2 regions of the Blautia sp. AF34-10 genome follow, and region 1 is predicted to be linked to the other one. Evidence: riboswitches for the same ligand, from Rfam matches in the RefSeq annotation. Region 1 holds a riboswitch; the other holds the start of a gene.

The links. Region 1 has a riboswitch for lysine ahead of dapA (4-hydroxy-tetrahydrodipicolinate synthase). Riboswitches for the same ligand answer to the same signal wherever they lie in the genome.
Region 2: linked by a shared signal. The riboswitch ahead of DWZ60_RS21160 (alanine/glycine:cation symporter family protein) and the one ahead of dapA (4-hydroxy-tetrahydrodipicolinate synthase) in region 1 are both predicted to bind lysine.

The regions. Positions count from the first base shown of each region.
Region 1 covers NZ_QUED01000005.1:114,432-117,841, reverse strand. The annotation lists gene dapB (4-hydroxy-tetrahydrodipicolinate reductase) at 1-329, opposite strand, end outside; gene dapA (4-hydroxy-tetrahydrodipicolinate synthase) at 365-1,255, opposite strand; lysine riboswitch at 1,407-1,581, opposite strand; gene DWZ60_RS04640 (single-stranded DNA-binding protein) at 1,637-2,266, opposite strand; gene typA (translational GTPase TypA) at 2,672-3,410, shown strand, end outside.
Region 2 covers NZ_QUED01000010.1:65,649-69,058, forward strand. The annotation lists partial or broken gene DWZ60_RS21160 (alanine/glycine:cation symporter family protein) at 1-1,214, opposite strand, end outside; lysine riboswitch at 1,399-1,573, opposite strand; gene DWZ60_RS08010 (maltose acetyltransferase domain-containing protein) at 1,678-1,803, opposite strand; gene DWZ60_RS08015 (peptide deformylase) at 1,847-2,257, opposite strand; gene DWZ60_RS17495 (hypothetical protein) at 2,299-2,715, opposite strand; gene DWZ60_RS08025 (class I SAM-dependent methyltransferase) at 2,788-3,393, opposite strand; gene DWZ60_RS08030 (hypothetical protein) at 3,380-3,410, opposite strand, start outside.

The DNA of each region.
Region 1 (3,410 bases):
GCAGAGCGGAGAACCGGGATTTCTTTGCTGGTCTCCTGCACTTTTTTGAGCTGATCCTCGGTGAGGCCTGTGGTGCAGAGGACGAGTGGAAGTTTTTTCTCCTTGCAGGCATCGAGCAGTGCGTCGGCTGCCTTGTAGGAAGAAAAGTCAACGACTACGTCTGCCGGAACATCGCATTCTGCCAGGCTTTTGAATACCGGATAATCGTTCTGGCCGTTGTCGTTCATATCGATTCCGGCTATGATTTCTGCATTTGCATCTTCTTTTACCAGGCCGGTGATGACCTGTCCCATATGGCCGTTGCAGCCATGCATAATAATTTTAACCATTGTCTTTTTCCTTCTTTACTTCGTGTATTCTTAACTTAAGCCAGTTTGATTCCAAAATCTTTCATAGCCTTTGCCAGGCGCTCCTGGTTCTGCGGCTCCATCTCGGTCAGCGGCAGACGAAGCGGGCCAACCTCTTTGCCCATCAGGTTCAGCGCTGCTTTTACCGGAATCGGGTTTACTTCGCAGAACAGCGCATCGATGAGCGGCAGTGCTCTCAGCTGGATTTCTCTGGATCCGGCCACATCGCCGTCGAGGAATTTCTGTACCATGTCGTGGGTCTCACGCGGTGCTACGTTGGAAAGAACGGAGATTACACCGCTTCCGCCAAGGGAAAGGATCGGCACAACCTGATCGTCGTTTCCGGAGTACAGATCGATCTTTCCATCGGTCAGCTGCATAATTTTTGCGACCTGGGAAATGTTTCCGGAAGCCTCTTTGACTGCAACGATATTCTCAACGTTGTTGAACAGATAGACGATCGTTTCCGGTGCAATGTTTACGCCGGTTCTGCCCTGAATGTTGTAAAGGATGACCGGCACTTTGACGCTGTCTGCGATTGCGGTAAAGTGTGCAATCAGGCCCTTCTGTGTTGCTTTATTGTAATACGGAGAAACGAGAAGAAGTCCGTCCACGCCGTATTTTTCTGCTTCCTGAGACAGATAAATTGCTGTCTCCGTGCTGTTGGAGCCGGTTCCTGCAATTACCGGGATTCTGTGATTTACTTTTTCCACGGTATATTTGATGGCATCCAGATGCTCCTCATGGGACAGGGTCGAAGCCTCACCGGTGGTTCCGCAGATAACGATGGCGTCGGTTCCGCCGGCGATCTGCTCCTCAATCAGTTCTCCGAGTTTTTCGTAATTCACTTCCTGTGTTTCGGTCATCGGTGTGATAATTGCAACAGCTGCACCTTTAAAAATAGACATTCTCTTTTCCTCCTGTATGTTGTGTCAGATAAAACCATAAGAAATCAGTCGCCGGAGCTTATCTCCCACGGAAAATTTCACTTTCCGTTTAAAAAAGAGGCGCCTCATCCCAGATAAGATCGCCTCCAAATTCACACATACGCAGTATCTATGATCAGATAGCTCTCCATCTCTCGATGACAGTCGCAGATTTTTTCAACCTGCGCCCAGGAGCATACCGGTTCAGCGCCGGATGTCCTTCGGCATTCTTCCCTTTTCCTCTTCTTCTTTTGCTGCTGAGGCATCCGAAAAGGTACTCTTGAAGTAATGCGACCTCTATCCACTTCAGTTCTGCTTTTACTATAGCATCATTAAATTTTCTTGTCAACAGCGGATCGCGCTTTAACTCTCACTATATTCCAGCTTGCTCACCGAAACCTCATACGCGGTCCGCTTTTCCATTTCCGTCTCGCTCAGCCGCTTCATATATTCCCGGCTCTGGATCCGTCCCCAGATGAGAACGTGGCCGCCCACGGCAAACGCAGAGGCATACCGCGCATTCCGTCCCCAGCAGATGCACGGGATATAATCTGATTTTCCATACGGACGGTTGACCGCGATCAGAAGGTCGGCGATCTCTCTTCCCAGAGGTGTTTTCCGGTAGACCGGCGGTTTACATATGTATCCATCGAGGTAAATCTGGTTGGATTTGACGGAATCGTCCTCTTCCTCCACGAAGCTTAATTCCCGCGCAAATACGGAGAGTACCAGACGGTTCTTCTTCTCCTCGTGGCGGTTGTAGGACCGAAACTGACCGCTGATGCAGATCCACTCACCCTGGTAATCCTGTGATACGTCCACCAGCCGCTCGGAGACCATCACCGGAATGATGTCCTGCGATTCACTCAACCGCTTGACCATCACATCGACGAGGTAAAAGCCCTCTCCGAATACCTGATGGCTGAATGTAAACGGGGAGACAATCTCTCCCATGATAACCACCTGATTGTTTTCAATCATCTTGTCTGCCATAATGAAAATCCCCTTCCTTTGTCTTTTCTTTCTGAATATTGATTTCTGATCGGTACTTTGCTGATCTATAATCCTAATGTATGAACCACATTTCTTTTTCAGAACCACTTTTTTCCAGATTTTTTTATTTCTATTCAAATCAGCATTCTGCCCAATTTTTTGTATATGTTTCTGTAAAAACCGCACCACATGCTTCGTATTTTCTACCATTGCAATACAAAAAATGTCACATCTTCCCTGTTTTTTTTCTCTGTTCTGTGCTATAATAGTTCAGATAGGCAGGCATCCAGCAGAGACAAAACGGCAAGGCACCTGCCTTTGTGCTGTGATAAACATTCCCGGCCGGCTTGAAATTTTGAAAAATTGAACCCGGCAGGGTCAACCCATAGGAAGAGGAATGAAGAAATGAAAACAACGAGAGAAGATGTAAGAAACGTTGCCATCATCGCCCATGTCGATCATGGTAAAACTACACTGGTAGACGAGCTTCTGAAACAGAGTGGCGTTTTCCGTGCCAATCAGGAGGTTCAGGAACGTGTCATGGACTCGAACGATATCGAGCGTGAGCGTGGAATCACCATTCTTTCCAAAAATACAGCAGTTTACTACAAAGGAACGAAAATCAACATCATCGACACCCCAGGCCATGCGGACTTCGGCGGCGAGGTTGAGCGAGTTCTGAAAATGGTAGACGGCGTTATTCTGGTTGTAGACGCATTCGAGGGCGCTATGCCGCAGACCAAATTCGTGCTGAAAAAAGCACTTGAGCTGAATCTTTCCGTTATCGTCTGCATCAACAAAATCGACCGCCCGGAGGCACGCCCGGACGAAGTCATCGACGAAGTGCTTGAGCTTCTGATGGATCTCGACGCATCCGACGAGCAGCTTGACTGTCCGTTCCTGTACGCATCCGCAAAGCTGGGTCATGCCGTACTCGATCTGAACGACACCCCGAAGGATATGACACCTCTGTTCGAGACCATTCTGAAATACATCCCGGCTCCGACCGGCGATCCGGAAGCTGGCACACAGCTTCTGATCAGTACCATCGACTACAACGAATACGTTGGACGTATCGGTGTCGGCAAAGTTGAAAACGGAACGATCCGCGTGAACCAGGACGTTATGCTGGTCAACCACCACG
Region 2 (3,410 bases), on a different contig from region 1:
TTTCATCTTGCCTTCTTTTTTATACAGATGCTCCAGAATTGCCAGATAGTAGGTGAACCATCCGCCGGAAGTCGTTACAGTGAAAATGACCATGATGACTGCCAGAAGGATGCTTCCAAATTTGCCGAATCCGCTTGCAAATGCACTTAAAGCAAGTGTTCCGCCGTTCGTTCCGTCGGTCCAGTTTCCGCTTAAGATAACGGAAAGTGCGGTGATCGTACAGATAACCATGGTATCAAAGAATACCTCGAAAGATCCCCACAGACCCTGCTCTACCGGATGCGGTGTTTTTGCGGAAGCATGGATCATTGGAGAAGTACCCCATCCAGCCTCATTGGAGTATACGGAACGCGCCATACCCACACGGATAATCTCGCTGACTGCGCAGCCGGCAAAACCGCCGATCGCTGCTGTTCCGGTAAATGCGTTTGTTACGATGCTGCAAATACGCCAGGAACGCGGTTGATGTTGATGATGATCATGCCAATTCCCATCAAGATATAAAGAACGCTCATAAATGGAACGAGCTTGCTGAACAGACTTGCGATTTTCTTCGTACCGCCGCTTGTAACGACATAGGTCAGAATGCAGAGCAGAACGCCCATCACGATAACGCCTTCTACTTTGAAGCTTCCAAGATTGATATTCTCAATACCGAACGCACCGGCTACGACCTGAGATGCGGTCAGGTTGGAAGAGGTTACGAAGAAGGTGGAGAAAATACCGATGCCGAAGATGAGCGCCGGGATCAGCCACAGCTTGCCCCAGTGGCGCTCCTCGCCAAGTCCGCACTCCATGTAGTAAGTCGGACCGCCGTAGTACTCACCTTTTTCGTTGGTGTGACGGTAGTAGCAGCCGAGGGTAACCTCAACCTGTTTTAATATCATACCAAGCAGAGACGAAAGCCACATCCACATAATGGCTCCCGGGCCGCCTGCTGCAACTGCAGTTGCAACACCGGCGATATTACCGAATCCTACGGTACCGCCGATAGCGGTCGAAATCGCCTCAAACGAGGAAAGCATACCCTTTCCTTCACTTGCTTTGTCTTCTTTCTGGAACAGTTTTCCGCCGGTTCTCTTCATAATCCAGCCAAAGTGACGGAACTGGAAAAATCCAGAACGAACGGTAAAGTACAGACCGGTCAGAATCATCAGCGCGATCAGCGGCACGCCCCAAAGGACACCGTCCAGCCAGTTAAGAAATGCTATCATGTCAAAATCCTCCCTTTTTTCTTTTCCGGCAACAGTTTTCTTCAGACGTATCCTGTAACACCCGTTTCGTCTTTCGTTCTCCAACCAAACAGATTTCCACCCCTGGACCTTTTGTCACGGTTCCAACTGCAGTACAATAAAAAGAGCAGCGGTCTTCACCACTGCTCCATTAAATCTACGTTCATGAAGCAATAGCTCCTCCACCAGTACGGTGAGAGTGCACAGCCTGTTCGACTGTACCCCAACGCAGACAGTTTTTCGGGAACTGCCCCGTTTCGGCGAATGCTCCTTTCCCTGCCCGTCCCAGACCCCGTTGTCTCAGGACAGCTACTCTTAGCCTTCGCGCCTCTATTGCCGAATATGTATATTGACAGGTATTATCATATGTTTCTTTTCGCTACTTGTCAATCGTTTTTTCGACATTATTTTACAAAAATTTTATATTTTCGAAATTTGTCCTGATTTATTTGACTTTCTTGTCTCCCTCTGACGGCTTCAGCTGGTTGAACTTCCACAGACGCTCCATATAGCCGGACTGCTCTTTGGCCAGCTCTTCCACATTCGGGTTGTAAATGATTCCTTTTACCATTCATTCTCTGTCTGTCATACTGTCCTCCTGTCTGCTGTAGGATCTAAATAAGTATCCCTTCCAGATGATCCATCTCATGCTGGCAGATCTGGGCTGGCCAGCCGGTGAATTTCTGGCGTTGTTTTTTCCAGTTCCAGTCGTAGTATTCGATTTCGATGTTCTGGTACCGCTTTGTTTTCCGCACGCCTGGCAGGGAAAGGCAGCCTTCTTCTGTTTCGTAGGGGCCGCTTTTGCGGACGATCACCGGGTTGAACATGATGATGTCGCGGAATCCGGCGTTTACGATGATGATGCGTTTTTTCACGCCGATCATATTTGCCGCCATGCCGACGCATGCCTCGCGGTTTGCTGCCAGTGTGTCCTGCAGATCTCTTCCCACCTGCAGATCTTCCTCTGTCGCCGGGACGGATTTCTGTCCGAGGAAGAGAACGTCTCTCATAATTGGTTTTACCATTTGTGTTTCCTTTCTCTTTCGGCCTTAAAGGCCGAAATCGTTTAATTTTCTATTTGAATCCGCATATCGCACGATGTGCATCCGATCACGGTTTTTCCGCCTTCCTGCTCCAGTCGTTCTACTGTTCCGCCGCAGAACGGGCAGATCCAGTCGATCTGTTTTCCGGCTTTGACAACCTGCATCATGTTGACGAATTTTGTCGTATCTACATTTTTCGAATCACAGTTCTGCGTCCAATCACCGGAGAGTGCTTTTCGCAATTCGCCGTTTTCATTCAGAATGACGGTGTCGCCCTCCTCGATGTTCCGGTCATACAGCATCTGATCCTCCTGGCGGATGCGCGATTCTGTTCCGTTTTCATCTTTCAAAACAACAACTGCCATGACAGGCTCGTCGGCACCGCGCTCCTCACAGCCGAAATCAAGGTCTTCCTCAATTCGCATTACCTGATATTTCATAAAAACACCCTTTCTTCAAATATAATTCATGCTTTTTTGTATTCCACACGGTTTTTTCTGTTACAAAACTTTTTATTCCTGAATCGTAAAAATCACAACCCGCTCCCGGCTGTCCCCGCCCGGAAACAGATCCATACAGTCGATCTCATCGAGAAATTCCAGTTCCGGCACCGTCATCAGATACGAGATATAAGCATCCGACGGGTAATAGAAAAACAGCTGGATCTCCCGCGGATTTTCGTAGTACGATTCCAGCAGTCTTGCCATCGCTTTTCTTAAGATTTCAAGCGAAAACGGGTTAAAAAAATACACCCGGTCCACTTCCACAGGAACGGGAAAATTTTCGGCGCTCTCCAGCACAAACTCCGTCCGCGCACCAGAGGCCGCCGCCTTTTTGTTTTCCATTGCCTTCGCATAAATCCGGTCATCATACTCCACACCGATGGACTGGCACCGGGTCTGCGCCGATAAGAAGAAATCTACGCGGCCCTTTCCGCATCCGTAATCGAGCAGCGTATTTCCCTTTCGGATCATCCCCGTGTTTGCCATCCGCTCCAGCACGCAGTACGGGGTCGGCTCATACGGATACCGGTACAGATCCGACCGGCTGTCATCCCGCCCCATTGTGTGGATCTGAAGCAGCTTGTCCCAGCGGTTTTCGTTTTTATCCTCTCTCATCGCCCGTCTCCCGATAC